3 regions of the Anaerobacillus sp. CMMVII genome follow, and region 1 is predicted to be linked to each of the others. Evidence: riboswitches for the same ligand, from Rfam matches in the RefSeq annotation. Region 1 holds a riboswitch; each other region holds the start of a gene.
The links. A riboswitch is a leader RNA that binds a small molecule or an ion and turns the genes downstream of it on or off. The one in region 1 is predicted to bind cyclic di-GMP.

Region 1 (10,333 bases):
GCATTGGATTGGGGCTTTGCATGGCCTGCGAATCGTCGTGTTCTCTATAACCGTGCTTCTGCTAGACCTGATGGGAAACCTTGGTCTGAGCGTAAGAAGTATGTATGGTGGGATGAAGCTGAAAAGAAATGGACTGGATATGATGTTCCTGACTTTGCAGCAACAAAAGCGCCAGATACACCAGCTGTTGTTGGTGCTGTTGGCTTAGCTGCACACAGTGGGGCAGACCCGTTCTTAATGATGGCTGATGGTGTTATCCAATTATTTGCGCCTACTGGGGTAACGGATGGCCCGCTGCCAACACACTACGAGCCACCAGATACACCTGTTTCAGCAAATCAGTTATATCCAAAGTATACTCATAGTCCAACTGCCGTTATATTTGAAAATATTCCGAACAACAAAGTTCATGGTGCAAATAACTCTGAGTATCCATTTGTTATTACAACGTACCGTGTGACAGAGCATCACTTAAGTGGCGCAATGACACGTTGGTTACCATGGCTTGCGGAGTTAATGCCTGAGTTATTCCTAGAGATCAGCCCAGAATTAGCTTCAGAGTTAGGTGTACAAAGCAAGGACTACGTGACAGTTTCCACTGCTCGCGGAACGATTGAAGCGAGAGCTCTAGTTACAAAGCGTATGCGCCCTCTTAAGGTAGAAGGTAAAGTCGTGCACACAGTTGGTATGCCAATTCACTGGGGTTACTCAGGTGTTGCAACAGGATCTGTACCAAACGATTTAAGTGCTATTGTAGCTGATCCTAACGTATATATTCACTCTTCCAAAGCATTTACATGTAATGTGAAAAAAGGAAGATTACCAGGAGGGGTAGCATAAAATGAGCCAAGTCGAAAGCAGTAAAGGTATGTTCATAGATACAACCCTATGTCACGGTTGTAAGGCTTGTGAAGTAGCTTGTAAGCAGTGGAATGAAATTCCTGCTAACCCTGCTCCTTCATTAACAGGAAATAGTTATGATAATACAGGTGGCCTTGATGGTCAAAACTGGCGTCATGTTAAGTTTATTGAGGATATCTCTGACGATAGAAGTGATTCGCGTTGGTTATTCCTTTCTGACTCATGTAAACACTGTACATTAGCAGGTTGTATGTCGGTATGTCCGACAAATGCAATCATTCGTACAGAGTTTGACACAGTGTACATTGATCACGATACTTGTATCGGCTGTAAATACTGTATTACAGGTTGTCCATTTGGTGTTATCGGAATTGGAGATCTTAGTGGGACAGCTGAAAAATGTTCACTATGCTATGATCGCTTACAAGTAGGTCAAGAGCCAGCATGTGCTCAGTCATGTCCAACTGACAGTATTGAGTTTGGAGATGTGACAGACCTAGTAGCAATGGCTAAACAAAGAGAGCAAGTTCTACAAGCAAGTGGAAATTTAAAAGCTAAATTATATGGAGATAAAGACATTTTAGGTGGCTTAAACGTATTCTATTTACTTCAAGATACACCTGAAAAGTATGGACTTCCTAGCAACCCACAAATGCCACAAAAAAATATGCTTGGTGGTTACTGGAGTAGTGTTTTCAGCTTATTCGCTGTTGGCCTAGTATCACTTCTTAGCTTCCGTACGTATCGTGAACGTAAGCTATTAGAAGAAAAAACCACTACAAGTGCGTAATTGGGGGGACTAAAAAATGTATAGCTATGAACTAACGCAGTTAAAAAGTCCAGATTTTCCATTCATCATCATTTTTGACCTTTTTATCGGTGGTATAGCAGCAGGGGCATTCTTAGTCACTGCCCTCCTGCTCGCCTTTGGTGGAAAGATTAATAAAGCTGGATTACATCGTGCGTATTATGTAACGATGGGGTTACTTCCAATTTACGGTCTATTGCTTGTTTTAAAACTTGATAAAAAAGAACGTTTTGTCAATGTTATGTGGCAGTTTAGAGATGGAAACCTTATGATTAATTGGGATTCTCCGATGTCATTAGGGGCGTGGGTATTGAATGTCTTTGGAGTGTTTGCCCTTGTAGGTGTGTTGTATGCGCTAAAGAAGGACAATTTACTACAATTCTCTTGGGCACAAAAGCTCTATGCATTAGCTACTTATTTACATGAAGGAAAGCTTGCAAAAGTATTCCTTTCAGTAGGAGCTTTTTTTGCAGCTTGGTTCTCCATGTACTTAGGAGTCCTTGTAACAACATCGAACCTACCAGCGTGGAATGCAACGCCGTTAATCCCAACCCTATGGATTATCAGTGCGGTAGTCACCGGTGTATCTGTTGTCATTTTATTGCTTTTATTTACAAACCGTGGCTCACAGTTGGATGAGTCCATCCAACGTTTAGATAACATTGTTAAGTCAGTTATTGTTATGAACATTGCGATGATTATCATCTTTGTGTTCGCGTTAGGTCAGTGGAGTGAAACAGTAACAAGAGATATGTTTGGAGTTCTGTTATGGGGCGGCGTAGTTGTTGTTGGATTATTAGTGCCATTATTGTTAAAACTAAAACCGAATCTCCTTGGAATGCGAAATTCATTAATCTTTTCAAGTGTATTAGTTTTGGTTGGTGGCTTTATCCTACGTTACGTTGTGATGATGGGGCCAATGTCATTTTGGTAAAATAAGGTTTGAAAAACGGGGAGATAGTGAGTCATTAAAATTGGCTTACTTTCTCCTTTCTTATATAATTGGATTAAAAGGAAGAGGGGCGATTATGAGTACAGTAAGAGCGATTAAAAATGTTTGGAATCGTTATATTGATAAGAATAAAGATTATAAAAATGTGTCGAAAGTCCATATTGATTTAGTTGAGCGTCTAGAAAAAATTGAACCGTTAGTAGCTCGTTTAGAGTTAAGTAAAGAGGAAATTGCGTCAAAGCTTCAGCAAGGTATCCCTTACTTAGAAGGTGAAGAAGATAAGGTTGAATTACAATTTGCAATCATGCACTTCCGTGAACTATCGAATTGGACTGGACTAGGCGATTCTCGCTCAATCTTTAAAAAGATGGGTAAAAAGGCAACGGATGCAGAAATTCAACAATTACAACGCGCGTGGCTCCTTGGTGATAGCACAGTGATTGATCAATTTGCCGGTCAGTACAATCTACCGTTAGATGTTTTATTTGTAGTCATACGTTATAGCCTATTACCAACGCTTAACCAATACACGAAAGAGTTTGAAGAGACAAAAGTATTTAACGAAGAAGAATGGATGAAGGACTATTGCCCAGTATGTGGGGACCAGCATGGCCTTGCAGAGTACCGTGGAAGTGAGAGGTTACGTCATTTTAGATGTTTGTCATGTGCGGGAGATTGGACCTATTGGCGCATTGCATGTCCACATTGCGAAAATAAAGATCATAACCAACTAAGTACACTTTTAATCCAAGAAGAAAAAGGATCATTCCAAATCGATGCTTGTGATGCCTGTCACGGCTATGTAAAAGGAATTAATAAACTAGATCCATCTAGTCCAATGTTTCTTCTATTAGATGATTTTGCAACCTTCCATTTAGATTTATTAGCTAAAGAAAAGGGATACCACCGTCAAGGGTCCCAGACAACGTTACAGTAACTGTATAAGGGGAGGAGAACAATCCTATGAATGCAGGACTTATTTTATTATCAGGCGGAAAATCAAGTCGTATGGGCACAAATAAAGCACTACTACCTGTAGAAGGTAAGGCAAATATTGAAAGAATTTTAGACAGTCTTGGTGAAGATTTTACAGATCGTATAATTGTAACGAATAGTCCAGAAGACTACTCGTTACTTGAAGAAAAAGTAAAGTTAATTCCTGATGTCTACCCTGGATTAGGACCGCTATCTGGGATTCACGCTGGATTGCTAGCTTCATCTGCTGAATATAATATTGTCGTTGCTTGCGACATGCCTTTTGTTTCCCAACAGCTAGCGCGGATTTTAGTTGCGAGTAGTCCAGGCTATCAAGCAGTCGTTCCACGTTTTAACGGGATGAGACAGCCACTTTTCGCTGTTTACCATCAATTAATGGTAGAGGAAATTGAACGTTTCTTAAAAGGCAATGATTTTCGTGTCAATAATCTTTGGGATAAAGTCAATATGCTATGGCTTGAGGATGAGGTCCTTAGTTCAATCCCAGAAATCGAGCGAGCTTTTTACAACATGAATAAACCAGAAGAATATAAACAAGTACAAGAGTGGGTAGCAAAAGGGTAAGATTAGTAGTGTAAATAGTCCAAACAGGAGTTGACATTGCGTCAGCTCCTGTTTTTTCTCTAATTAATAGAACTTATTACATAGGGAAAAAGTTTGGTAAAATAATCATCATTTTCTAAAAATAGGTAATTGTGTTCATGCGAAAAGAAATGTCAATAAAATAGCTATTACTATGGTCATGAAAATGTTTTAAAATTCAAAAAACGACTCTTTTTTTAGAAAAACTTGTCATAAAATGGTAGGGATTAGGATCTATTGTAGTAAAAAGTAAAATGATCGTTACGTCGGATAGGCGAAAGTCCCACTATCGAATATGATAAACACATAACAACGAGATCTAACAAACTAGCACTGGATCACGATAAAGGCAAAGCTAATGAAAATTAGTGACGCAAAGCTAAAGGGGCTAAGGTGGACTTCCACTAGGCCAGCCAGTTTCCGAAAGAAATAGGGAGTTTGTTTTTACTATTGCTTGTGCAATTAGTATATACATAGTACACCAGTAATGGTGTTCAACCCCACTTTCGGTATGGTGGGGTTATTTTATTTGACAAAGAGGTGTAGAAAATGGTTATGAGTCTGGTTAACTTGAACAATGGGAAAGTACTAGCAGATCAGCTACTAGTAGCTGATACATTTTCGAGAAGGCTTCGGGGCTTAATGTTTACATCCTCTTTACCATCAAATCGTGCTATGCACATAAAACCCTGCCGATCGGTTCACACATTTTTTATGAACTATGCAATTGATGTTGTGTATCTGGATGCTTATTTTCGAATTGTTGCTATTGATGAAGCGATGGCACCAAGAAGGATAGGGAAATTGTACAGAGATGCCACATCGGTTGTAGAGCTGCCAGCTAGAAAAGCTGCAGACACAGAAACAAAAGTAGGACACTACCTAAAAAAAATCGAAAGAGGAGAGATGTAACATGTTAAACAAATTCAAACAATTAGTAGTTCAAGAAGAAGGACAAGGGATGACGGAGTATGGTTTGATTATCGGGTTAATTGCTCTTGCGGCTATTGTAGGGTTAACTGCATTTGGTAAAGAACTAGACACAATGTTCAATGGTCTAGTACAGAAATTTAAATTTTAAATCTAGAATAGTATATTAAAAGGCTTTACGTGACTAACGTAAGGCCTTTTTAAAAAGTCAAAACTGTCGAATATTATAAATAAGATTAGCTATCTTACTAGTGAGGGATGGAAGTGGCTTGGATAAATCTATTATTATTAATTTTGCTTCTTGTTTGCTTAATCACTGACTTGAAAAATAGAAGAATTTATAACAAAGTCTTGTTCCCAACGCTTGCATTAGCAATTATTATTCATACATTCATTGATGGTTGGGCAGGTCTTAGCACCGCATTCTTAGGTTTTCTTATTGGTTTAGGAATCTTAATAATTCCCTTTTTGCTAGGTGGAATGGGGGCGGGCGATGTGAAACTTTTAGCCGTGATTGGTGCCTTAAAAGGAACGTCGTTTGTCATAGTGACAGCGATTTACATGGCATTAGCTGGTGGAATTATTGCTATAGTGATTATCCTGATGAAAAAAGGAAGCGCAAAAGCACTCTTATATCATTTTTTTGGAAAGAAGTATGGTGTTGATCTTCCATATGAGAAAAGTGCCCTTTCTACAACATTTCCATATGGTATTGCCATTGTTGCAGGTGCTATATTTACACTTTTCAGTCAAGAGAAAATTACTCTTTGGTAAGAGTTAGATGAGGATATAAATTTTTGACCTTACTACTCCCAGTTAAATACTGTTAAGTAGTGGGGGATTTTTGATTTTTAAGGCTATGCAATTTCTAACAAGAGGAGGGTTTGGATGAGATCAGAAGAAGGACAAGCATTAGTGGAATTTGCTCTAGTTTTTATGTTAGTGGCTCTACTCTTTTGTGGAATTATCGATTTTGGTCGGATTTTTCATGCCTACCTTGCCCTTGATCATGCAGGAAGAGAAGCAGCTAGAAGCGCAAGTATAGGTGGGACTGATGAGGAAATTAGGAATACAGCGAAACAGACTTCTAGACACCTCGAAATCAGCGATACAAATATTAATATTCAACCAGTTCCAAGTAACCGTGTTCGTGGTGTATATACAACTGTGACAATTACTTATCATATCGAATTCATCACACCGTTAATCGGAAAATTTTTTCCTGAGAATAGTCTTAAGCTCGAAGCGAAATCCGTAATGAGAGTGGAGTGAGCATATGATGTCATTTATCTTATCATTAATAAAAAAACAAGAAGGAGGTATATTACCTCTTGTTGCTATATCAATGACTGTTTTACTAGGTTTTAGCGCTCTTGTTATTGATGCAGGAACATTATATTTAGAAAAAAGTAAAATTCAAAAGGCGGTTGACGCAGCAGTTTTAGCTGGTGCACAGGAATTAGCTGAAGCACAGGAAAGACCAGAAAAGCGAGAAGAAGCGATTAAACAAGCATATAATATTATTGTAGCTAATGGTGTTGATCGAGAAAATGTCGAAATTAATATTAAAGGAACTGAAATCACAGCTTTTGCAAACGTTTCTAAAGAAATGACCTTTGCCCGTATTTTTGGAATAAAGGATACTCCTGTAGTTGCCAATGCTGCAGCGCAAATCTTGCCTATTAGTGCAGTAATAAATTCCTTTACAGCTGAACCATTTGGTATAAATACGGATCGTTACCCAAATTTCATGGATGAAAAACATAATTTAGTTTTAAAGTGGGATAAAGATAACGAAGAGACAGGAAATTTTGGATTGTTAGATTTAGGCTCAGGCACAAATAAGATTACTGAAATGGTTGTTGGTGGTATCTATTCTACTGATCCTGGTAAAAGTGTTGGAAGAATTATGAAAAGAAACTATGAAAAAAAGACGGTTACAATTCCAATCTATCGGCTACTTCCTGAAAATTATGTTTTACAGGAAGGGGACCGTTGCAATAAAACTGGAACAACAGGGAAACGTTGTATCCAAGTGCTAGGTTTTGCAACTGTTTATATAACTAATGTAGTGGAAGTTGCACAACATAAAGCTTCAATTTATGGGGAATTAAAAGAAATTACGCTGCCTAGTGGTAGTATTATGAATGAAAATGCACCGAATTTCGGTACTTATGAGGTCATTTTAACTAAGTAGGTTAAAACTAGAAATATATTAATAACGTAGTCATTGATTTTATATCAAGGTAGGTGTAAGTATTGAGTTCGAAGTCTATTTTTCTGTTAGCAATCATTATGGGTGGTATTACTACGCTCTTATTTAATAATTATCTCAAAAACTCGATATCTTCAACAGCAGCAGTAGTTGCAGATAATACAGTTGATATCATTGTGGCCGCAGAACCGTTGAAAAAAAACGAGCGAATCACTGCTGAAAAACTAGAAGTAACAACTATTCCCGAAAAAGCGTTTCATCCACAAACAATCACCTCAAAAGAAGAATTAGAGGGCTTATTTGTTAATGCAGATATGGAGCAAGGAGAAGCATTTTTCACTCACCGAGTTCAAAGTGAGGAAGAAGAGACTGTATTCATCTCTAGAAAGGTGAAAGAAGGATTTAGGGCAGTTTCAATAGTGGTTAATTACGAACAATCTGTATCAACAATGGTTGAACCAGATGACCTAGTGGATGTCTTTTTTAGTAAAACAGAAAGAAAAGAAGATGAAAATGTGAAAGTTGTTAGCAGGCTCATTTTAGAAAATGTTCGGGTGTTGGCTGTAGGTAGAAAGATGAAGGAGCCATCTTCTCATGAAGATTACGCTGAATATAGTACGGTTACCTTTGAATTGACACCGGGAGATGCAGTAAAATTATTAGATGCACGTGTAGCTGTTGTTGATGAGGGAGCAACTATTCATTTAATGTTAAATAGCCGTATCAATGAAGAAAAAGAAAATAATTAATCTAATAATATATGGGAGGTGACGGAATGTCTGGAAAAGCTTTGCAACAAGGAGAATTAATCGCAGTTTGTAGTGGGAAAGGTGGAGTTGGAAGGACGTTATTATCCGTAAACCTTGCTATAGCCCTAAAGAAAAAAAATCTCAAGGTAAGTATTCTCGACGGTGACTTCCAGTTTGGCGATGTTAATATGGCCATGGATCTTCAAACAGATACAACCATTTATGATCTTGTAAATGATATAGATCAATTAACTGTAACAAACGTAAATGATTATTTAGTAACTCATCAAACTGGGGTTAGGGTTCTTCCAGCACCTAATAGACCAGAATTTGCTGATTTAGTGACACCAGATGTGATTGAAAAGACGATTGAAATACTAATGAAGGAAAACGACTACGTAGTTGTTGATACTGAAGTAGGTTTTCATGAAAAAAGCTTAATGATTATTGAAAAGGCAGATCAAATACTATTAGTTACTAATTAGAAGTTGCAACATTAAAGAATACTAAACTAATGTTAGAAACGTTTGTTACGTTAGGATTACGGGACAAAGTTAAGTTAATAGTAAATAAGTCGACAGTGAAAGGCTTTGTTAAAGTAGAAGATCTTCCGGCTATTTTAGGAACTGATATGCTTTACTATCTGCCAGAAAATGACCAAGTTGCAACGAAGTCTCTCAATCAAGGAATTCCGTTTGTGATGAGTCGAGGTAAAACTGATTTAGCAAAAGCATTGTATAAACTAGCTGAACTACTGATTGAGAAAATAGAAATTAATGAGTTAAGTAACAAGTCAAAGCCGATTTGTTGTGCAAAGTTATTCAGTAAAAAGAAACGTGTCAAAAGGGGGGAGAGAAAATGAGTTTACTAAAAGAATTCAAGCAAAACAACAAACTCACTCGCAGTCAACTACTCATAATGGGCAAACTTTAAAAGACCAGGCAGAACTTGAAGAAAAGGTAAAAAGAAAAATTAACTTACAGACAGAGCATGCAGAACAAGAAAGTAGTGCCGCAGTAGTTAATGAAGTATATGTGAATGAGCCAGAAGCGATTGAACTGGATAAAAAAGTCGATAAAGAGATCGGCAAAAGTTTAGATAAAAATACTGAAAATACCGAAAAACAAAGTTTTATGAAAAGTTTTCGAGAACTGACTGAAAAAACTCAACCTAAGCAAGTTAATTCGTATTCAACAGAGTCTAGCATAAATACTGATCTAGAAGCACAATTAAAAGTCAGCTTCATAAAAAAATTATCACAGAATATAAAACATCGGATATCGATGAAATTGTTTCTAAGTTAAATGACATGGTAACGGAGATTATTGAAGATGAAAAATCACTTCGAGGAAATATCGATTCTAAAAAAGTCGTTTCAGAAATGATCAATGACTTAACTGGATTTGGCCCTATTAATCCACTCTTAAATGATCCGGAAGTGTCAGAAGTGATGGTCAATGGGCCAAACCAAGTATTTGCTGAACGGAAAGGCAAACTCCAACTAACTGATGTTACATTTCGTGATAATGATCATGTTTTACAAGTGATTGAAAAAATTGTTGCACCAATAGGCCGTCGGATTGATGAAAGCAGCCCAATGGTTGACGCGAGATTACCCGATGGTTCCCGTGTAAATGCAATTATTCCTCCCCTAGCTTTAAACGGTCCAACGATTACAATTCGAAAGTTCGCCGAGGATCCCTTTAAAGTTTCGGATTTAGTAGGCTTTGGGACCCTAACTGCTGAGATGGCCATTTTCTTAGATGCTTGTGTAAAATCAAGTCTTAATATATTTGTTAGTGGAGGAACAGGCTCAGGAAAAACAACGACATTAAATGTCTTATCCTCGTTTATACCTGAGGATGAGCGAATCGTTACAATTGAAGATGCCGCAGAATTACAGCTGGGTCAAGAGCATGTCATTTCCTTAGAAACAAGACCTCCTAATATTGAGGGGAAAGGCGCGATAACGATCCGTGACTTGGTTAGAAATTCATTACGGATGAGACCAGATCGAATTGTTATTGGTGAGGTTCGTGGTGCTGAAGCATTAGACATGCTTCAAGCAATGAACACTGGTCATGATGGCTCTCTCGCAACAGGTCACTCTAATAGCCCGAGGGATATGATTTCTCGTTTGGAAACGATGGTTTTACTGGGCGGTGTTGACCTTCCGGTAAGGGCAATCCGTGAACAGATTGCAGGTGCAATTGATTTAATCATTCAACAATCGCGTTTGA
Region 2 (10,333 bases), on a different contig from region 1:
GATATTCGCCATTGTTTTTTGGAATTGACGGACAACCATATCAATTTCATAGAAGTTATCATCTTGTGCTTCCATTAAAAATCATCATTAAGTTTGCACCGACACAGAAGTTCTTGCCTTGGTTGTTAATGACAAGACCTTTGTAATTCTTTTCGACTTCTGTAATCGAGTAGTTAATCATTTGTAATACGTCTAGACCGATAGAGTTATTCGGGGACGTAAATTCTAAGCAGGCTACGTCATCACCGAGATCAATTAGTGAAGCACCTGTGTTTTCTTGATCACACGGTTATTATCCTTAAGTGTTTTAATATGGATGACCTTTGGATTTTCTGCCGCTTGCGTATATTCTCCCTGATGATAAAAACGATTTCGTCCTTCATAGAAAGATTTATAACCTTTTTCAAGCATCTCTTTTACCCAAGCAGGCACTTCAGTACCTTCTGCCTCCATACGTTGCACTGATTTTTCAACGCCAATCGCATCCCACGTTTCGAATGGGCCTAACTCCCAACCAAAGCCCCACTTCATCGCTTGGTCGATTGCTAAAATATCATCAGCGATTTCTGTTGCCTTTTCAGCAGAATAAATAAGAACTGGCTTCAAAATGTTCCATACAAGTTCGCCGGCACGATCTTTGGCATATACAAGCGCTTTCATTTTTTCGCTACGACCTTTGGCTTGCTTACTTGCTTGAACTGATGGAGCTTTTAGCTTTTTACCTGGAACGTATTCCATTGTGTTATAGTCTAGTTCAAGGATTTCACTACCGTTTGCTCCTTTTTTCTTTAAGAAAAAACCTTGACCAGATTTACTACCTAACCAACCTTTCAAAGCCATGTCACGCATGAATTGTGGAGGATCAAAGACCGTTTTTTCTACTCCGTCAACTTGGTCATAAACATTTTTTGCTACGTGTAAAAAGGTATCTAACCCTACGACATCTAACGTGCGGAATGTTGCGCTTTTGGGTCTTCCTAAGGCAGGTCCTGTTACAGAGTCAACTTCTCCTACCGAGTAACCACCCTTAACCATTTGGTCCACAGTCACTAATAAACCATAGGTCCCAATTCGGTTCGCAATAAAGTTCGGAGTGTCTTTGGCTTCAACAACGCCCTTCCCAAGAACATCTTCGCCAAACTGCTTCATGAATTGAAAAACTTCTTCACTTGTTTCTCTTGTACGTATGACTTCAAGTAATTTTAAGTATCTAGGTGGGTTAAAAAAGTGAGTTCCAAGGAAATGCTTGCGGAAATCTTCGGAACGTCCTTCTGCCATTGCTTCTATGGAAATTCCAGATGTATTTGAACTGACAATGCTTCCTGGTTTACGGTATTCGTCGACCTGGGCAAAGACTTTCTTTTTAATCTCTAAATTTTCAACAACAACTTCAATAATCCAATCAACTTCATTCAGACGCTTCATGTCATCTTCCATATTCCCTGCTTCAATGAGGTTGATATGGCTTTTTTCAGAAAGTGGCGCTGGCTTTTGTTTTAATAATTTTTGTATCGCACTATGAGATAAACGATTACGCACTTGCATATCTTGTAAGGAAAGCCCTCTTTGCATTTCTTCTTCTGTAAGATCACGTGGGACAATATCTAATAACAATGTTGGTATACCAATGTTCGCTAAATGCGCGGCAATACCAGATCCCATAACCCCTGATCCTAAAATAGCTACTTTACCGATTTCTCCCGATCATAAGTACCTCCTTCTTTCTTTTGAATGAATACTCATTCATTTTTTGAAGAAAAAATTTTGCACAACTATGCTTTATAAAATTTTACTACCTGTTTACATTTTAACTATAAAAGATTTCACAAAATTGTGCAATATAAACTTCAGAAAAATTTCATTTATTTTGAATTTTTTATCCAAATGCTCCGACACCGCTAATACGTATTTAAATCATTTTACTCCATTTGCAAATATAGCGAGGATAGTTCTTTTACAATTACAAACAATAAAGCGAAAGCAAGTCTTTCATTTCATAAGGAGGTAACTAAGATGCAACAACAAATGCAGTCAAATCAGATGCAGCAACAAAATATTATGCCACAGCCACCAACGATCATCACAGGAAAAGACCAATTTTACATTTCTGATATGTTGAGCTGGAACTTATTAGCAATGAAAAAAGCTCATTTCTTCGCACAACAATGTACGGACCCAGAAATTAAAATGGCCTTAGAACAAACTGGTCAAATGCACCAACGCCATTACCAACAAATAATTAGTCATTTACAAAATCCAAATCAACCTTCGCAAAGCCAATTGCAATAGGAGGAAATGAAATGAACAACCAAAACATGAAGATTCAAAATCCTGAAACTCAGGTACAAAAAACACCACAAATGAACGATCGAGATTTTATTAACGACTGCCTTGCAACAGAAAAGTACCTGACAGGTGCCTATAGTGTTGCTATGAATGAAGCTAGCCATGAACACTTGTATCAAGACTTAAATCAAATTTTTAACGAAACACAAGACTGTCAACGTCAGTTATTTAACTTGATGTTCAAAAAAGGTTGGTATTCGTTTGAAGCTGCAGATCAGCAGAAGCTCAATCAAACGTACCAACAATTCCAAGGATATACAAATCAGTTCCCTTATAACGGAAATACGATTTCGTAACATTTAAGGACTTGCTCCCTATAGCAAGTCCTTATTTTATTGATAATACTCTAAATTCTGAGAAATTAGTAATATTTTGTGTAAAATTAACCCTATTTTGTTTTTTATTGTTATAATAGAACTTGCGAGTTTGAAAAGCGGAAGGCGCCCGTTAGCCCCGACTAGCAAATGTTCTTTCACCCCAAAGTGGCTTTTTCACTTTTGGGTGGAAGGTTATTTGACCTCGAGGGGGCTGGGCCCCTGTAGCTAGACATTAAATACTAAAAACTATTATATACTTAATTGTCAATAAAAAAGTGTTTCGAAAAGGGAGCGATCGGTACGTCATGAAGGATAGTAAAATATATGCCTCAATGATTTTAAGCATTTTATCCTCCAGCAAAGACAAACAATCAGCTTTTAAAGCTGTTCGACAAAACTTTGCTTTTCAGGGAACCTTGCGTATGGAAATTGAAGCGCTGTTTGAAGAATATAAAAACAGTGAAAGTCATTTAATCGTCGAATTCATGAACATCATTGAGCAGTTTGATCAAAATGCCTATCCATACATAGCGAATATTACATTAAAGCCATCTAGAAGAGAAGAGTATCACTCCTCCTAGAAGTTTTATTATACATCTCTACACTATACTCTGTTTTTTGCAGGGTATTTTTTGTTGTTCGAAATTCTCTGGGATGGATAAAACTGAAACGATAATGCATATTAACTATATGGATAGAGACATTATTATTTTTACCATCGCTGTTGGACTATGGATGATACAATTTATTTTATTTAAGGATCAATTGAAAAAGGAGGATCGGAGCGGAAAAGACGGAAGTCTGACTTTATTACAAGCTGGCTTTCTATTGTGCGTTTTTACTAGTATTACATTTTCGAATTTGTATACTGGTGAGGAAAGTATATTGATAAAAAAAATAAGCATTGTCTTACTAATAAAAGGCATTTTTATTCGTTATTGGGCTTACTATGTCATGCGTCAGTATTTTACAAGAACAATCCAACCGCATAAAGACCGTCCCCTCATCAGTTATGGTCCTTATCGGTTTGCAAGACATCCGTTTCATGTCGGACTATTCCTCATCACATTAGGTTTGTGCTTATTTATCTGTGGAAATGTCATTGCTGTTTTCATTGTCTTTCCTGTTTTCGGGAGTATCTTGCATTATCGAATGTCTTTAGAGGAACAGGTGCTAAGTGAGAAATACGGAGACATCTATCAAGGGTGGTGCCCGCCAATCGATTTCGTTTGTTTCCGTTTCTTTATTAAAGGCTTATTATTGCTAAAAATGAAAAGGTTTTCAAATGAGTAAATTTGATAATTACCTAAACCGAGCTATATCAGTCTAAATGTAGTTGCGTAAATAATGAATGATGAAATGCATTAAAAAACTTCTAAAATCAAATAAGATTGCCACAATTGTTGTTTAATTAGCAACGAATGTAGGCAGTCTTTTGTTCATTTAATTTACAATCTCAAATTCTTCTGGTTTAATCCCCCTGTAATAATTTCAAAATGAATGCCCAGTTACCACTTTGGTAACTGGGCATTCATTTTTTATTATCTTAGGCTGCCAGGACTCTTCTTAGGAGGTCCATTCACAGGTTTCTTCGGTACATTCTTTCCGACTTTTTTCCCTTGGTTACCTTGATTTTTATTGACTTGATCAGCCTTACCTTGATTTTGAGTTCGATTACTATTAAGGTGAGAATTGTTTTGAGCACCGTTGCTCTTACCTTTGTTTCTGCAACACTGGCATTTTTCCCATTGTTCGTTTTAGGGATCTTTTTCTCATTGTTAGACTGCGATTCTTTTTTATCTTTGTTGACTGAGATGTTCCTTTTCTTGTCTCGATTACTGTTAGCTGGTGGATTTTCCTTTTTACGTGTTGGTTTCTGTTCAGGTTTTTGCATCTTTCTTAACTCTGAAACAGTTTTACCTTACCTTGCTCAGCAGTATCGATCACTCCATCTTTTTCAAGCTTTTTTAGGTAAACTAACTTGTTGACGGAAACATTCATTAGTTTTTGCTTCCTCATAAGTAGCAAGATTATTTTGAGATAGCTGCACCTCAACATCTAAAGAATTGATTGATGTAAGGATGGATTGCTCGATTTCTTCGACACGGCCTTTCTTTCCCTTCATTTAAAGTGACGACTGCCGTTTCTAAGTATCTATTTTCCTCACTTAAGTAACCCTGCTCAAAGGAATAAGCCATGATTTTTTCTAAAGCTACTTCTAATGAATTCCCTTTATATTTAACGATGAAACTAATTCCCCACCTTCTTCGTTATACCCTGAAGTTTCGGTAACTTTCATTTTTTCATTAAGACTAGCTCAATACTCGGATTGATGTCAATGGCAATAACATAGGCATAGTTCTCCTGTTGTAACGGAAATAGTGCATAAGTTAGAATTGCTAGAAAAAGACTGCAGCAACCGACATATATTTCAGCCATGGCGTCTGCTTTTTCCACATGGATATACGCGTTCACCCAAAGTGGCGGTGTAGCATGAGAGGCTCTTGAAACGTTTTTAAAAGTCCATTTTCACAAAGCAACACAATAGCATCTTCAGTAACTTTTACAACGATTCCTTGGGTACTATTCCTCCCCATTAACTCCCACCTCCTATTTGAATGAATTGACCTAACTGTGTCCACTGCGGATTTAGCTTTACTAATATTAATGTTACTATATATTTTCGATGACGCTCAATTGTTTTGCACGATAGCCAGTATTTTTGACAAAGAGTGTTGTTGGAAATTGCTTTTTCCGTAAAAATTGTGCAACACAATCATCGTCAGTTACGAATCTATCAGCCATCTCAACTAAATTTTCACGAGTATCTCGGTGTTTTGGAGAATACTTTTCAAGGTCTTCGAAATTAATTTGATACTGACTTAAGGCCATACTTAATTCCAATATTTCTTCTACTAGATCGTTGGTTTGTTTTTCTTTTTCGAATTGCTGCAGCGACTTCTCTACTTCAAATGGAGATTCAACGTTATCTTCATAATACTCGTTCATCGATAAGTGCTTTTCATTCTTTCTTTTCTAAAAAAGTCAATCAAGTCTCGTTTAATAAGTAAGTAAACATAATTTAGGAAGGTTCTTCCTTTGATTGCATCATACGTATCAATCGCCTTGTTTAAAGCAATCAAGCCAATGCTAGCCTCTTCTTCGCTCAGCTCACAAACTTCTTACAAATGTGGCCAACAGTATTGAGCACGTAAGGCTTGTAATGAGCAATTAATCGTTCGCGAACGAGATCATCTCCATTTTGGGCACTGGTGTTGCTTCAATGACCTCAATGTTTTCCATCCCCCACGCCTCCTTTATCAAACTGACATTGCTATCTATAATACTATCGCTTGATAAAGGATTTAATTCAAGTGAAATGGGCTGTTACATTTAATTACCAACATTTTAAATAGGTAGGGCTAATGAACTATTGATACGACCTAACAAGTAAAATGATCATATCGTATATTTTTAAAAAAGAGGCTAGAGACTGTGATATATTAGATAATAATACTTATAAGCAAACGATTGTCACTGCAAAAACAGTAAAAAAGAACGATGAAAGAGATTGACTGAGTGCTAAGGATTATCTTCAGTTAGTTAGTTTTTCCATTTAGCTTTTTCTACGGCACGTTTTGCTTTTTCAGCTCCTTTTTCTTGAGCTTTATTCGCCTTTTTAAGCCTTTCTCTGCTTTTTCATTTGCTTTTTTCATCGCTTTTTTCATCGCTTTTTCTGAGCGTTCCTCATGCTTTTTTCACTTTTTTGTCTGCTTGATATTGTTTCTTTCAGCTTTTCAATCGCTTTTTCTAAATGCTTTTCGCTTTGCTCTGTTTCATCCTCTTTTGCTTCAACAAACTCATTCTCACTAAGTAATCTCTTCTAATTTTCTTTAGTTCCTGCTTCCAACGCTTACCGGCTTTCAGCATGGCTCGCTCTTGGTTTTTAGGGGCTTTTCTAATTCCCAGCCTTCAACGCTTGCTCTGGTAAATGGTCACGCTCTAGTAGCGCGATTAAACTGACTTCTTTTTTCTATAATTTCATTAATGATTCTCTAAGTTCGTTTACGTCTTCACCTGCTTCTTCTGCAGAAGCCGTTACATTTTCAGTAGCTGTAACTACCTCAATAAAATCTGTAACTAAATGTTCAATCTCCTCTTCATTACCTTCAGTTGCCACTTCCTCTAAAACGATTAGGCGTCTTTCAGCAAATTCATCATGAAGTAGAACCTTTTCAACTTCATCCTCAGTTAAGTCTGCTGTCGCTTGTTCAATTAATCCAATTGTTTCATATAAATCTGATGTAATGTCCAAGCTACTATCATTGTTTGCCAATACCGTTCCCCACCTCGCTAAACCACCTACTAGGACCAATGTTGATACGACTTTTTTCATGCTCTTAACCACTCCCTGTTGCATTAATAAAATTTAATATTTTCACGAAAAGTCTCAATTTTATCTAGGTTCGCTTCATACGTTTCATTAGGCGTCAACACCGTAATAATCACATACCGATCAGGTTTTTCTTCAACCCATACTTGAGTTCTAATGCTTTCCTTGTCTGTTCGTTTTCCACGAAATGAAATTCAGACCTTCACCGATTACTGTTACTTCTCCTGCACCAGCGAGTAGCTGTTTCTTTATTTCTGACACTCTATAAGCTTTAGGAATAACTGAAATAATTGCCACTAGCTTCTCGCTGTTGAACTGGACATTTTTAGCAGTCTCTTTCTCAATTTGCCAACCATCTGCTGTTTCAATATAGATACCCCACTCGGAATTTTCATAAAAGTAATTCGAGGCATCCTGCTCGTTGTCGTTGGTATTCACTTGTTCTTCCGTTGCTTTGCTACAACCTACTAAAGCTAGGAAAATGATGATGAGAAATAAATGTACTGCCTTTTGACTCATAAAGCCACCTCAAATTCACTGAATATCTTATGGCAACTGGCTGACATAGGCTTCCCCTTAGTCCCTATAGCTTTGCGTCACCACCTTTCAATGGCTTTGCCTTTAACTTATTTTCTTGGTCTCGTTTATCTATACGGGAGATTTTTTATTTTTGAGGGGGAGAGAAATTTTTTTCGAAAAAATTTTAAGCACTCATTATAAGGTTGAGGTTATACGATACATGTAACCTAGAGAGTAATTAAAATTAATCGCTCGTTTCTAAAAGATTGTTGCTATTAGCTTTCGTAAAATCACAAAAGCCGGATTTTTACACAAAATACTAAGAATTCACCACTAATTTAGTAAGTATTGCTCTTTTCTTAATAAATTTATTGGGTGATTTCTTCATCTAAGGTATTTTTCCGATATTTTAGAGTAAAAGCAACAAGTTTTTTTGTGCGACGAGTAACCGCAGGAGCAATGTTTACGAAAAGAGCCTAAAATAAAAGGCACATAGATAAACTCTATGTACCCTTATGGTGCTACTTTCTTTTTTATATAACTTGCGAACCGCACCAAAAGCGATAAAGCCACCATTTATTGCCGCAAAAGTTCCAAGCAAAGCCAAGTTTGCTCCTGTTTCTTCATATTCATGATCATGTCCATCATCACCATGACCATGACCATGATCATCTTCGTCATCATGACCATGGCCCTTTTCTCTGACAGCCAAGGCGCGCTATCAACATCATGACCATCATCATCTTCATCACCATGAGCAAACACTTGAAGTGGTAGTATAAGTAGAAAAATGAAAAATAGTACTGAAATCATTCTATCTCTGTTTTTCATTCCTTCTCCTCCAATATTTTGTATTATATAAGCCAATTTCAAAATTCCAATAGATCAGCGACTAATTTAGTGGCGGGAAAATGGATGATGAAACTTTATTATTAATAGAATAAAGAGAATGTGTGAAGAAACTAACAAGAAAGTTTGGATAAATTGATACATTCCTGTGGCAATGTTTTAAACAAATCTTTTTATCTAGAATTTCGAGCTAGGGACATCCCAAAGCTTTCGAAAGTCGCTCCTACGGTACGAAAGATCAAGTCGAAGGCCTGTATCCTCTATTAGAATATTTTCACGGCGTTCTTGATAAAAATGTCTCTCTTATCTTCAAAAGTCGCCACCCATACAAACGATTTTCTGTAGCAAAGTAGTAGTTATCTCGTTCCGTTCCGAACGCATATTGTACATTCCTATTGCTAATCTCTTTTTCATGATGATTAATGTACAACTCACTATTTTCAACAAATTCAAGCATATCTTCAAATAACTTTGGCGGTAGCTCTACGAGATTCGTTTCTGAAATCCATACGATTGCGTAAGATCCCCTCTGGGTTTGGTATTCAAGTACATAGGCTTCATCGAGATCAACTTCATCGCCATGTAATTGGTTCATGATTGTTTTGCTTCTTCGCCTTCAATTTTATTTGTTAAATAATAAGCACCAATTGTATCGGGTATATGCCCATCATGTGTGAGCGACTCATCTGCCAAAAATAATGATGAAATTCCGACAACCATCGCAATAAAAGCTATGACGCCAAACGCTATGAATATCTTTTTCATTACTTCCCCTCATTTCATTAATCATTAGTAAACCTAGCTTTAACTTATAAATCTATCTATTAATAGTATAGACGAAAATTTATCGAGAAAATTTGAAGAAATTAAGACAATAATTTGGCGAATATGAAAAAAATAAAGGTTGTCTCATAAAACTTTGAGACAACCATTTTTTGGCTAGCTAGTTAATCGAAATTCCATTTGGGTAATAACCTACTTCAATTCTCGTTGTTTCTTCCAGAGTTTCTAGATCGACAACCGAAACAGTATCCTCAAACATATTTGTTACGAATGCATAGCGGCTATCTTTTGAGATAACAATGCCATGAGCGCCTTTTCCTAATTGAATTTCTTTAACAACTTCTAAGGTTTCAAGACTTACAATCGTAATTGTATCTGACGGAGCATCTTCACTCCCTTGGTTTGCTACGATCACATACCGGTTATCGTAGCTAGCGTACATTTGCACTGGCCCCACACCAGTATCAATTAGCTTCATTAATTCTTGTGTCGCAACATCAACGACAGCTAGTTGATTATCCAAATGCAAACCAACAAATGCATACTGACCATCATGTGAAATCCCTGTTTGAACAGCACCATTACCAACGACGACGCGGTTTACTTCTTCTTTGTTTCCAGATCAACAATGCTCATATCAGCACTTTTCATATTTGCGATAAAAACAAATTTTTGATCCACGGAAATGCGAAGACCATGTGGATATTCACCAACCGGAACCGTCGCTAATTCAGCACTCTCACGATTAATAATGGTTACCGTATTATCTCCAGAATTACTTACAACAACAATATTTCCATCCTGAGTCGTTGATACATGGGCAGGGTGATTACCTACCTCATACTCCTCTACCTTCTGTAATGTATTTAAATCATATGCAACTACCTTTTCTAGGTTGTCATCATGTCCATGACCATGTCCATGTCCGTCTTTCATCATGCGGCGGATTGATCGTAACCCAAACTAACTCTGTTTCAACATTGATTTCTACATTATGAGCCTGACCATCTAGCTCGATGATTTCTTGTCTTTGTTCTGGATAATAGATCAGAGATAATGTTTCATCTTTTTCGTTGGCTACCACAACAACGTAGCTCTCTTCTACTTCTACCCCTACCTCTATAGT
Region 3 (10,333 bases), on a different contig from region 1:
GAGACCAAAACACCTACGATCAAGATAGCGATACTACCGATTCGATTTTTAAATTGCGTCTCTACCAAAGTCTAAACACTTCCTTTCGGACTGTCTTTTACACTTGAACATACCCTGTTTTCAAAGCAAACAAAACAGCTTGTGAGCGATTAGGTTGTCCTGTTTTTCTTAAGATACTGCTTACGTGTGTTTTTACTGTCGCCTCAGAAATATATAGCTTTTCTGCTATATGAGCATTTGTATAGTTATCAACGATTAATTTAAATACTTCTTTTTCACGGTCTGTTAATGTAATTTCGCTTTGATCACTCTTGGTTTTTGGTTCCTTATTTAACTTCGGTTGAAAACAAGAATATCCCATTAGAACCATTTCAACGGTATTGATGATTTGTTCAGGTAAAGTATCCTTCATAATATATCCATCAACCCCATTGTCTAAGGCACGATAAATATCACCACTATCATCATACGCTGTTAGAATGATGATCTTTGTATTCGGTAAACGCTCCTTCAATCCTTTACTAGATTCAATGACTGACCTTCCAGGCATTTTCAAATCGGAAATAATAATCTCAGGTTGTGTGTTCAAGGCCTTTTCAACTAATTCGTCACCATCTGAAGCCTCATCGACAACAACATACTTTGGGTTACTTTGAAGTAAAATCTTCAAGCCATCTCTGACAATTTGGTGATCATCTGCTAATAAGACATTAACCAACTACTTCAACTCCTTTTCTAGGTATGATTGCGATAATTTCTGTCCCTCTACTTGGTTTAGAACGAACCATTAATTGACCTTGAACTTTACTAACACGTTCTTTCATCCCCTTCATTCCAAAATGATCGCTTGTATCACCCTTATGTAACTCTTCAATACCGATACCGTCATCAATGATTTTCAAGGTCCATTGAATTACCGTGACCTCCAACAAAACAACTACATTACTTGCTTTTGCATGCTTGATGATATTATTGATAGCCTCTTCTGTTATCCTGTATAATGCATCGTTAATCTCAAATGATTCCTCTATCACTCTTCCCTTGGTTACTAGGTCAATGGTCAGATTGCTTCCCTTCATTGCTTTCGTAATTAGAGCTTGAAGTGCATCAACGATATGGTAGCTCTCTTTTCCTTCCATTAAATAGTGAATATGTTCTCTTACCTCTCGGTGACATTGTTGTATTTGAGTTTCCATTTCTTGAATTAGTTGATTTAATTTTGTAGAACTTGGGTCACTGTTTCGAAATTGTTTAATCTGAAATAGTTTAGTCGACAGAAAGAACAATTGTTGAGCAACCCCGTCATGTAAGTCTTGAGCCAACTTTTGACGAATTTCCTGTTTAAGTGAGTTACTGAACTCACTCCTTAAGGCAAGCTTCTTTTTTTGACCCACTAAAAAGGTAGATAGAATATTCAAAAAAATTAGTTCGTACCAATGAATGCTATCTTCAACTAAAATAAATCCCTCATGTGCTTTTTTATCTCCACGAATCGGGAAAAAATAGTATAGCTCTTTTTCACCAGTATGGTTCGTAAGGATGAGTTCCTTTCTCTTTTCCATGTGATACTTATTTCTTTTCGTAATTTCTTTATAGTATAAGTTCCTCTGCCAATCGATTTCATGGTTTCCTTCACTAAACCAGTAGATAAAAACTTTACGATCCTTAAAAATTCGTATTAATTGTTTTTCTACGCGATCGCTTATGATTTGTAACGAATGTAAACCATCTAACTGCTTGATTGCGTAATTAATGCGAAGCATCTGACGGTACCAAGAATTTATTTTTTCTAAAAATAAGTTACTCAGAAAGATTACACAGAAAAGCGAAAGCATGACAAGAACTAGCTGAAAATGAACATTAACCGGTAATAATTCCTCTGAGACTACTAATGGTAGCTGCGTACAAACAATGATATAGATTAATGCAAAAAAATAAAATTTCTTACCAGAATAATAAAAGTTTGCAAAAATAAGCGATGACAACAAATAGATCATAAATGGACTAGTAATTTGTCCAGTACTACTAACCAATACGAAATTTAAAGAGAGATCAATTATAAGTAATAGATATAGGTAACGCTTCTCTATTTGAAAGAAAATTAAACAATAAAAAGCTATGTTTATAATCAGTCCCACCGAGATGATTAGTAAGCCATATGTACTAAAATAAGTGCCATAGAATAAAAAAATTAGTAAGCACAGAGACAATCGGTAGACAATTAGGTACAAATTTCTTTCTTTTACTAAACTATTCATGGAATTTCCCCTATTTTTGGAATAAACTTACAAAACCACTCTAGTTAAATCTTACTATATGTTCTATATATTGAACAACGGGGTTATTTTGTCACCTTTTGTTTAGTTTTCTTGTCATATTGTAGAAAGAAAAATTTTTTTGTCAAAAAAAGGTAAAGAGACTATCACATTAGCGATAGTCCTCACACTTTTTTTGAAAATCTTATAATTTTAACGGCTTGGCTATTTTATAAAATGGGAAAATAGATATAGTTGCATATCCTTTAATATTTTCAATCGATACCGGTCCAACATTTGGATCACGGCTATCTAAGCTTTCCCCTGGTGTCCGATTGTCACCCATCACAAAAATCTTCCCCGGCTGAATCGTTATGGCCGGCATATTATTTGCCTCGCCAATTGTGTGTAGTTCCGGTAATGGTTGTTGGTTTACGTAAACCACTCCATCTTCTATCGAAACTGTATCTCCAGGTACCCCTATTACCCTTTTGATCACATCATAGCCAGCCTCTTCAAGAACGACAATATCTCCATATTTAGGCTCTGAAAAAGTCGCAGATAATTTATTCACTAAAACAAGACTTCCATCACGTAATGAAGGTTGCATCGAATCCCCAGCCACTAATGTAAAACCAACACTACCCTTTATAACGAATACAGCAAGTGTTAAGAAAAAAATGAATTTAACCCAGCCGATGATTTCTTTTTTGGTGTTATTCTTAGGAACTTCAGTTTTCTGTTGTAACCCGTTAGAATCAATTTCTAGTTTAGTTGCATGCATGAGTTATACACCTTCCAGTAGTATAAGGTTTATTACTGTTGTTTTACTTTCTTAATGCATGTATATGTTTATGGCTGATCTTCTTCCTTTACATTCTTCTTCTCTTGACCTTTCTCCTTCTTATCTTCTTTTTTTATTTCTTCTTCTTCCTCTACTTCTTCTATCACATCAGAATCGTTATTGCTAGACGCTGGGTCTGTAGCTTCTTCACCGCTACTAGAAAAGAGAGCGTCAATGGCTTGAGTGGCCTCATTTTGTATTGCAGCTAACTTTGCTTCAATTTGTTGCTTCTCAGCTCCATTGGAAAAATTTGCATTTTTAATCAATTCATCAGCATACTTTTGAATCTCAGCAATAATTTTGTTTGTTTGGGTTTCTGTAAAACTATCGATCTCTTCGGCAGAGCTTTGTAATTTTAATTGGACTTCTTCCTTCAAACGTAGCTTTTGTTCTTCTAATTCACGTTGAACTTCACCCTCCATTTTTACAATGGCTTCATTGGCCTTTTTGCTATACCAATCCTGCAGCAAAGTAGAAATGTTCAGCTCTGAATTAGCAAATGCTACACCCGTCGTCAGCACAAACGTTGTACTTAAAGAAACAAGTCCAATTACAAATTTACGTTTAAACCCTTGTTTTTTTTCAACTTTATATTTATATAACCTACTCATTTTTACTTAACCTCCTTTTATGTAATAGCCAGAAATCCTCGTAGGAGGATTTCTGGTAGTTGAAACTACTACTCGTTAGATACCGTCTACTAGATCTTGGAGATCTTGTATAGCATCACGTTCTAACTCGGCGCCTAACTCTAAAATTGACTCTTTAATCTCTTCTACTAAATCACTAGCAGTATCTTCAATTTCTTTCTTTGCAGCTGCAACCTTTATATCAATGTAGTTTGTAAGCTTATCTACACCATCAGTTTTCGCTTTATCATCTAGTAATCCTTCAATATCTGTTTTCGCTTTTAGAATAGCAGCTTCTAAGTCAAGGACAGCAGCAGACCTTGCACTTTCTACAGCAGTTTCCAAGTTAGTGATGGAAGTTTCACCTTGACCTGCAATAGCATTTAAAACTTCTGTCATAGCCTTTGCTTTTTGTTGACTAATTACTCCGTCTACTACTCCTTCATAGTAAGCTCTCCAATCTTTTAAATTATGAAAGATTAATCCTGCATTAGCTTGACCACCTTTACCGCCAGCCCATTTAGTAATATCATTTGCCATATTAGAAATATCAGTTTTATGTGTACCTAATGCTGAAGTAATTTGTCCCTCTACTCTCCCTGTTTCTGTACTTCCTGCCTCTGATACATCGAGATTTGAGTCAGTAATCAGTTGATTTTTGTCATTTTTTAAATCCTCAACTAAACTTAGTCCATAAATATTAACGTCATTCTCCATCTCTACCTTTTTACTACTAAACAACTCTGTATACCATCTCTCTAATTGTTCTCCAGCATTAGTGTTAGCAAATGCCACACCCATACCTCCGCTTACTAAAGTAACTGTTAATACCCCTGCCGCGATTTTACCTTTAACTGTTTTTAACATTTTAATTTCTCCCTTCGATTTTCACATTTTGGATTTTTTATAATTAATTTTTAAATTGATACCTTGGTAATAAATCCTCAAATAGTTAGTTTTCTTCTTCTACAATTTGTAAGATGAGTTCAGCTATTTCCCGATCAATTTGTTCCTTCTTTTGATCGACATATTGTTGTAAATCGCTTGTGATCTCATGGTTGATAATGTTTTGTTTTGCTTCTTCAATTTGATCAACATAATCTGTAGTTAATGCTGAGATATTATTCACGATACTTGTACTTAGTTCGTTTGTAACATCGTCCAGCTGCTTTTGACTATTAAGAATTAGTTGCTCATTCTCTTCAATTAACTTAGCTAACTCTTGTTGTGATTTTTCATCAGCGTTAGCAGCTACATCTTCTACCACAACTTGGAAAAGCTGATTATACCAAGTTTTGAGAAATTGACCAGAGTCGCCACTAGCATGAATGCTACTAATGCCAAATCCAAAAAATAAGATTAAACATGCTATAATCAGCTTTCCACTCTTGACCTTCAAAGAGTATTTACACCTCCTTCTATATTTTGTTCGTTTGAAAGTTTGTTGTTGCTCTTCTTGTTTACAATATTACTCTCATTTCTGCATCAGGATAATCCGGCAACAGGGTGAACTATCATACCTGTCGGGTTGATTTGAACCTCATCCTAAAGTATAGGTACAGGCTCAGTAGTAAGTCGTAATGTTCAGTGACTACTTGCTTAAACCAATGAATAAACCCTTGATCATATATCAAGGGTTCTAAGGAAACGATATAATTTTCATTTGTAAAATTGGATAGTCATTTATCCTTGGCCGATCTTTATTTTCCGAAAAAGGTTACTTGTCACTAATTACTTCTTCTCTTTATCAGCTTCTTTTTGCAGACGCCGGAACCTTCGTAAATCTGCCTTCCTAATCGGTAATGGTTCATCCTTCAACAACTTGATGATTGAAAACATCAATAATAATAAGATTAAAGTAAAAGGTAAGGCTGAGATTAGTGATGCTGTTTGTAGTGCCTCTAACCCACCTGCATAAAGTAATACCCCTGCTATCGCTGACATCAGCGCTCCCCACACGAGTTTTTCAAAGCGCTGGGGATTTAGAGAGCCTTTCGTAGTCATACTTGCTAAAATGTAGGTCGCAGAGTCTGCCGATGTAACAAGAAACGTAAAGATCAATAAGATTGAGAGTGTATTCAAGAGTCCCGTTAATGGAAAAAAGTCATAGACCTGAAATAAAGCCAATGTAAGGTCTGTATTCACAGCTTCAGCAATTCCAGCATTATTTCTTAAATCATTCCATAAAGCTGCACCACCAAATGTGGCAATCCATAAGCAAGCAATCACAGGTGGTATAATCATGACACCCATAATGAATTCTCGAATTGTTCTTCCTCTTGAGACCCTTGCAACGAAAGCACCCACAAATGGAGACCAAGCAATGGCCCATGCCCAGTAAAAAATTGTCCAGTCACGAACCCATGTCCCCCCCCGGTACGGCTGCATACGTAAACTATAATTAATAAAGTTCGTAAAGTAATCGCCAATAGCCAAGGTAAAGCTCTCCAAAATAAAAACGGTTGGACCAGTAATAAAGACAAATAAAAGCAGACCTAAAGCAAGTCCTAAATTTAAATTACTTAGATATCGAATTCCCTTATCTAGACCAGTACTTGATGATAGCATGTAAGCAATAAACAAAAAGACTAGGATGGCAAATTGTAGGTTTATTGGATTTTCAGGTTTTATAGCCGCGTTCAAGCCACCATTCATTTGCAATATACCTAAGCCAAGCGAAGTCGCAATCCCCATGACGGTTGCTATAACTGCTAAAATATCAATTGTATTTTTAACAACAGGCTTATTACCAGTGATAGGCTCAAGTGCTGTTGAAACCAACCCGTTCTTTTTTTTCCGAAATTGTAAAAAACCTATCACAAGACCGACTATAGCAAAGATCGCCCACTGACTGACACCCCAGTGAAAAAAGGAATAGCCCATAGCAATTCTTGCTGCTTCTATTGTTTGCCCTTCAGTCGCTCGAAATGGTGGTGAAAAAAAGTGACTCATTGGTTCGGCAACACCCCAGAAGACAAGACCAACACCGAATCCAGCTGAGAATAGCATCCCAACCCAGGTGAAAAAGGGGAATTCTGGTCGCTCTTCCTCTCCACCAATTCGAATTGCACCGTATTTACTAATGGCAAGACCTACTAAAAAGATAATAATGATAAAAACGGCAATTAGGTAAAACCATCCAAAGTTAACTGTCGTAAAGTTAAACAAGGCACCTGAAATTAGTCCAAACCCCCTCGGCATAATTGCACCTAGCAGGACTAGTACAAATATGACTGCAGCAGATATTGAAAAAACAGGATTTCTCCAGACTTCTTTTTTCATATTAAACCTCCTAAACATTTCAGTCCTTATATATTCCCCAAACCGACCAATTTCTTCCGACTATCAAACACTTTTTTTGTGATAAATTAGTTCCTTGGGAAATCTCACTAGGTAATTAGAAGCATTTCTTCTACACTTACTATTACAATGATAGTACCAGGTTGTTTTTTCCGAGGGCAAAGTTAGACATTTTTTTACAAATATTGTAATGTATTGTCGACCAAATATTGTATCATTTTACTAGATTTGGCAATATAATCGATTTATAAGCGTGATTTGAAAAATAACTTGGTGGCCACCGAAAACTATTCTTCAGACCGCTAAATCCTAACTACTACTCTAGTAATTAGGTAATTGGGACTAAATAATTTCGGGGAGCATAGAAATATAGCCTTTAATTGGACACTTGGGCTATATCGAGCTAGTAGTGTAACCGACCCGCAAGACGGGGATGCAATGAAGTATAGCCTATAATTGGACACCTGGGCTATATCGAGCTAGTGGTGTAACCGGCCCTCTTATTTAATTATGTCAAAAAATATTAAATTAAGAGGAGAAAAGGAAATGAAAAAAGCAAAAAAATTATCTGTAGTAGTTTTGACTTTGTTGCTTTCTCTTAGCTTGACAACTGGTGCCCTTGCAAGTAATGGTAAAGGTAAAGGCTTAGAAACTGCTCCTGGACAAAGCGCAAATTTCTCAAATGGTATTACAACATTGGTTACTACCTCTGAGATAGTAACTGAAGATTTAAGAGTTGATAGAGAAACCTCCGAAGAGTCTTCCACTGAGACCAAAAGCAGTACGAGTGAAGAATTAGTGGTAGTTGATACAAAAGTAGAAAAAGAATTTCATCCTGCACAAAATTGGTTTAGGTATGTAACTACTACTACTACTCAAAAAACTACTATACAATCATCTTGGGACGAGACTACGACAATTACTACTACTACCACCACTGAAACACCGCTTACTATTACAGAAACTACAGAAACTACTATCACGCACCGAGGTGCTCCGGGAAGTAATGGTAAAGTGTTAAGCGAAACTAGTTTGACTACTAAAGACGTTGTTGAAGGTGTAATGGAGGTTGTTGACATTCAGACCTCTGAGAAAGTTACAAAAGGCGATACTACTACCGAAGTTATTAATGTTACACTATTAACGAATGAGTCAAAAGGCGATTGGAATAAGTAATTAGTTTGATGCCTGGACCACCCTTTTAAAAACGCTGTAGAGTTCTTCCTCTACAGCGCTTTTAGTGTATAAAAAATAAGTATTTTAAAGTCTTGATAACTTATCGTTTAATAGCTTTTTCGGGCTTTGAATTTCCTTTTTTTGAGTCAAATAGTGACTCCAATACATCATTTCCAACCTCCGCTAGCTTCTTCTGCCCTTCAACTGTCGGATGAATATCACCCGCAATCACATATTCAGCTTGATTTGTTCCAAATGCTCCATAAGCATCGGCAACAAAAGCATCACCGTAAATTCCGTTTAACCCACTAATAACATGACCAAATGATTGGTTAATTCCTGGCAAAACTAGTTGACCTATATCGTGTAAAGTATCATTTACCTGAAAAGGATTATACACATTATAAATGACAATCGGTGCATCTGTTAGTGAACGAATTTCAGCAACAATAGAGCCTAAATTTTCAAACAAGTTACTTTTATTAATTTGATCTTGTAGATGATAATTAAACCAAAATGGGTCTCCACCACTTTCAGCATTAGCCACAGCTAACGCCTGCAACAAATCATTATTCCCAATATTCAACGTAATTGCATCGGCCTGCTTAATTGCTTGGCGAAATTTTTGTTCGTTTTCTACAGCATCTAACAGCTGATCTGTTCTCCACCCTGGCACGGCTAAATTTCGAACTCGCATATTTTTATCATCGCCGATTAGGTATGGAAAGGCGTCCTTAGAAGGTGAGTCATTGTCTTCACCAAGGTTATACCCATAAGGAATAGAGTCTCCTAAAGCTAGTAATGATTTTTTTGCATTGTCATTTTTGGCTAATACTGTTGTCGAAAATAAAAGTGTAATTGTTAACAATAAAACAAGCGAACGATAAATTGTTTTCATTCTTTCCCTCCTTAATAGTTAATAGAATCCTATTATAAAAGGGTCATTTTAATTTTACTGTCGATTAATAGAGCTTCTACTAAGAAAAGATGGGGTCTACTTAAAATATCGTTCGACAAAACATAAATACTGTGGCGAAATCCACTGTGACACCCAGAATAATCTTGTTTCACAAAATGTATCATGGAACTATACTTTATCTTTTCAACCTCACCTCGAAGTATCAAATACTACATTTTTTCTATTTACAAAACAAAAAAGCTGCTCCCAATACCATTGAGAACAACTCTTCTAAACTATATTCACATTTTGCGCATATTACCCTTTTAATGCGCTGGGAAAAACACCATTTGGATAGCAAAAATGATACCAAAGATATAAAGAATTGGATGTACTTCTTTTCCTTTTCCACTTACTAGCTTGATCACTGGGTAGGTAATAAATCCAATGGCTATTCCAGTGGCAATGCTTGATGTTAATGGCATTGTTAAGATAATCGCAAATGAAGGAAAGGCATCGTCAAACTTCTTCCAATTTATTTTCGCTAAGCCTTCCATCATGTAGCAACCAACGATGATTAACGCCGGAGCTGTGATGGCCGGAAGCGCGGAAATTGCTGAAACTAGCGGTGAGAAAAACAAGGCAACCATGAAAAGGATTGCTACAACCAATGCCGTTAATCCTGAACGGCCACCAGCTGCGACACCCGCGGATGACTCAATATAAGCTGTCGATGGGCTTGTACCTAACGCAGAACCTACTGTAGTAGCTACGGCATCGGCTGTTAGGGCCGATTTTGCTTTTTTCATTTTGCCGTCTTTCATTAAGCCTGCCTGCTCAGCTACACCGATTAGTGTTCCTGTTGTATCGAAAATTGTTACGAGTAAAAAGGCAAAGACAACCGTATATAAAGCATGTGAAAATACTCCTGCAATGTCGATGTCAAAGAAAACGATCGGCGGTGGTGTTGAAACAATCCCATTGATTTCAAGATGCCCAGTAAAATAACCAACAAGTGCCGTTACTAGCATCCCAATAAACAACGCACCTTTAATATTTCTGGCAATTAAAACGAAAGTAATAAATAAACCAAGGATCGTCAATGCCGTTATTGGCGAGCGCAAATCTCCAATTGTTACGAGTGTCGCCGGGCTGGCTACGACTAACCCTGACATTTGTAATCCAATAAACGCGATAAATAAACCAATTCCTGATGTAATACCATATTTAA

Region 2: it holds a riboswitch for cyclic di-GMP, as region 1 does, so the genes downstream of both, H1D32_RS08420 (hypothetical protein) here and H1D32_RS01310 (DUF192 domain-containing protein) in region 1, are expected to answer to the same signal.
Region 3: it holds a riboswitch for cyclic di-GMP, as region 1 does, so the genes downstream of both, H1D32_RS21790 (hypothetical protein) here and H1D32_RS01310 (DUF192 domain-containing protein) in region 1, are expected to answer to the same signal.

The regions. Positions count from the first base shown of each region.
Region 1 covers NZ_JACEHK010000001.1:235,141-245,473, forward strand. The annotation lists partial or broken gene fdnG (formate dehydrogenase-N subunit alpha) at 1-840, shown strand, start outside; gene H1D32_RS01290 (4Fe-4S dicluster domain-containing protein) at 842-1,651, shown strand; gene nrfD (NrfD/PsrC family molybdoenzyme membrane anchor subunit) at 1,668-2,603, shown strand; gene H1D32_RS01300 (formate dehydrogenase accessory protein FdhE) at 2,698-3,558, shown strand; gene mobA (molybdenum cofactor guanylyltransferase) at 3,585-4,181, shown strand; cyclic di-GMP riboswitch class I at 4,538-4,624, shown strand; gene H1D32_RS01310 (DUF192 domain-containing protein) at 4,749-5,111, shown strand; gene H1D32_RS01315 (Flp family type IVb pilin) at 5,113-5,280, shown strand; gene H1D32_RS01320 (A24 family peptidase) at 5,394-5,903, shown strand; gene H1D32_RS01325 (TadE/TadG family type IV pilus assembly protein) at 6,018-6,401, shown strand; gene H1D32_RS01330 (TadE/TadG family type IV pilus assembly protein) at 6,406-7,326, shown strand; gene cpaB (Flp pilus assembly protein CpaB) at 7,389-8,093, shown strand; gene H1D32_RS01340 (CpaE/TadZ family protein) at 8,120-8,578, shown strand; gene H1D32_RS01345 (CpaE/TadZ family protein) at 8,608-8,955, shown strand; gene H1D32_RS01350 (hypothetical protein) at 8,930-9,397, shown strand; gene H1D32_RS01355 (TadA family conjugal transfer-associated ATPase) at 9,322-10,333, shown strand, end outside.
Region 2 covers NZ_JACEHK010000003.1:228,147-238,479, forward strand. The annotation lists partial or broken gene H1D32_RS08365 (3-hydroxyacyl-CoA dehydrogenase/enoyl-CoA hydratase family protein) at 1-1,662, opposite strand, end outside; gene H1D32_RS08370 (hypothetical protein) at 2,014-2,289, shown strand; gene H1D32_RS08375 (spore coat protein) at 2,301-2,642, shown strand; gene H1D32_RS08380 (hypothetical protein) at 2,969-3,244, shown strand; gene H1D32_RS08385 (methyltransferase family protein) at 3,318-3,956, shown strand; gene H1D32_RS08390 (hypothetical protein) at 4,243-4,557, opposite strand; gene H1D32_RS08395 (hypothetical protein) at 4,621-4,788, opposite strand; gene H1D32_RS08400 (hypothetical protein) at 4,959-5,120, opposite strand; gene H1D32_RS08405 (hypothetical protein) at 5,135-5,260, opposite strand; gene H1D32_RS08410 (hypothetical protein) at 5,337-5,672, opposite strand; gene H1D32_RS25345 (sigma factor) at 5,669-5,833, opposite strand; gene H1D32_RS08415 (DUF5667 domain-containing protein) at 6,697-7,059, opposite strand; gene H1D32_RS08420 (hypothetical protein) at 7,210-7,575, opposite strand; cyclic di-GMP riboswitch class I at 7,604-7,686, opposite strand; gene H1D32_RS08425 (hypothetical protein) at 8,152-8,406, opposite strand; gene H1D32_RS08430 (hypothetical protein) at 8,699-9,019, opposite strand; gene H1D32_RS08435 (hypothetical protein) at 9,016-9,189, opposite strand; gene H1D32_RS08440 (YncE family protein) at 9,368-9,730, opposite strand; gene H1D32_RS08445 (YncE family protein) at 9,808-10,146, opposite strand; gene H1D32_RS08450 (hypothetical protein) at 10,109-10,291, opposite strand.
Region 3 covers NZ_JACEHK010000017.1:55,495-65,827, reverse strand. The annotation lists gene H1D32_RS21830 (HD-GYP domain-containing protein) at 1-68, opposite strand, end outside; gene H1D32_RS21825 (response regulator) at 98-718, opposite strand; gene H1D32_RS21820 (sensor histidine kinase) at 711-2,258, opposite strand; gene lepB (signal peptidase I) at 2,461-3,039, opposite strand; gene H1D32_RS21810 (hypothetical protein) at 3,108-3,710, opposite strand; gene H1D32_RS21805 (hypothetical protein) at 3,786-4,595, opposite strand; gene H1D32_RS21800 (hypothetical protein) at 4,681-5,127, opposite strand; gene H1D32_RS21795 (BCCT family transporter) at 5,460-7,010, opposite strand; cyclic di-GMP riboswitch class II at 7,375-7,458, shown strand; gene H1D32_RS21790 (hypothetical protein) at 7,575-8,204, shown strand; gene H1D32_RS21785 (GDSL-type esterase/lipase family protein) at 8,305-9,102, opposite strand; gene H1D32_RS21780 (NCS2 family permease) at 9,429-10,333, opposite strand, start outside.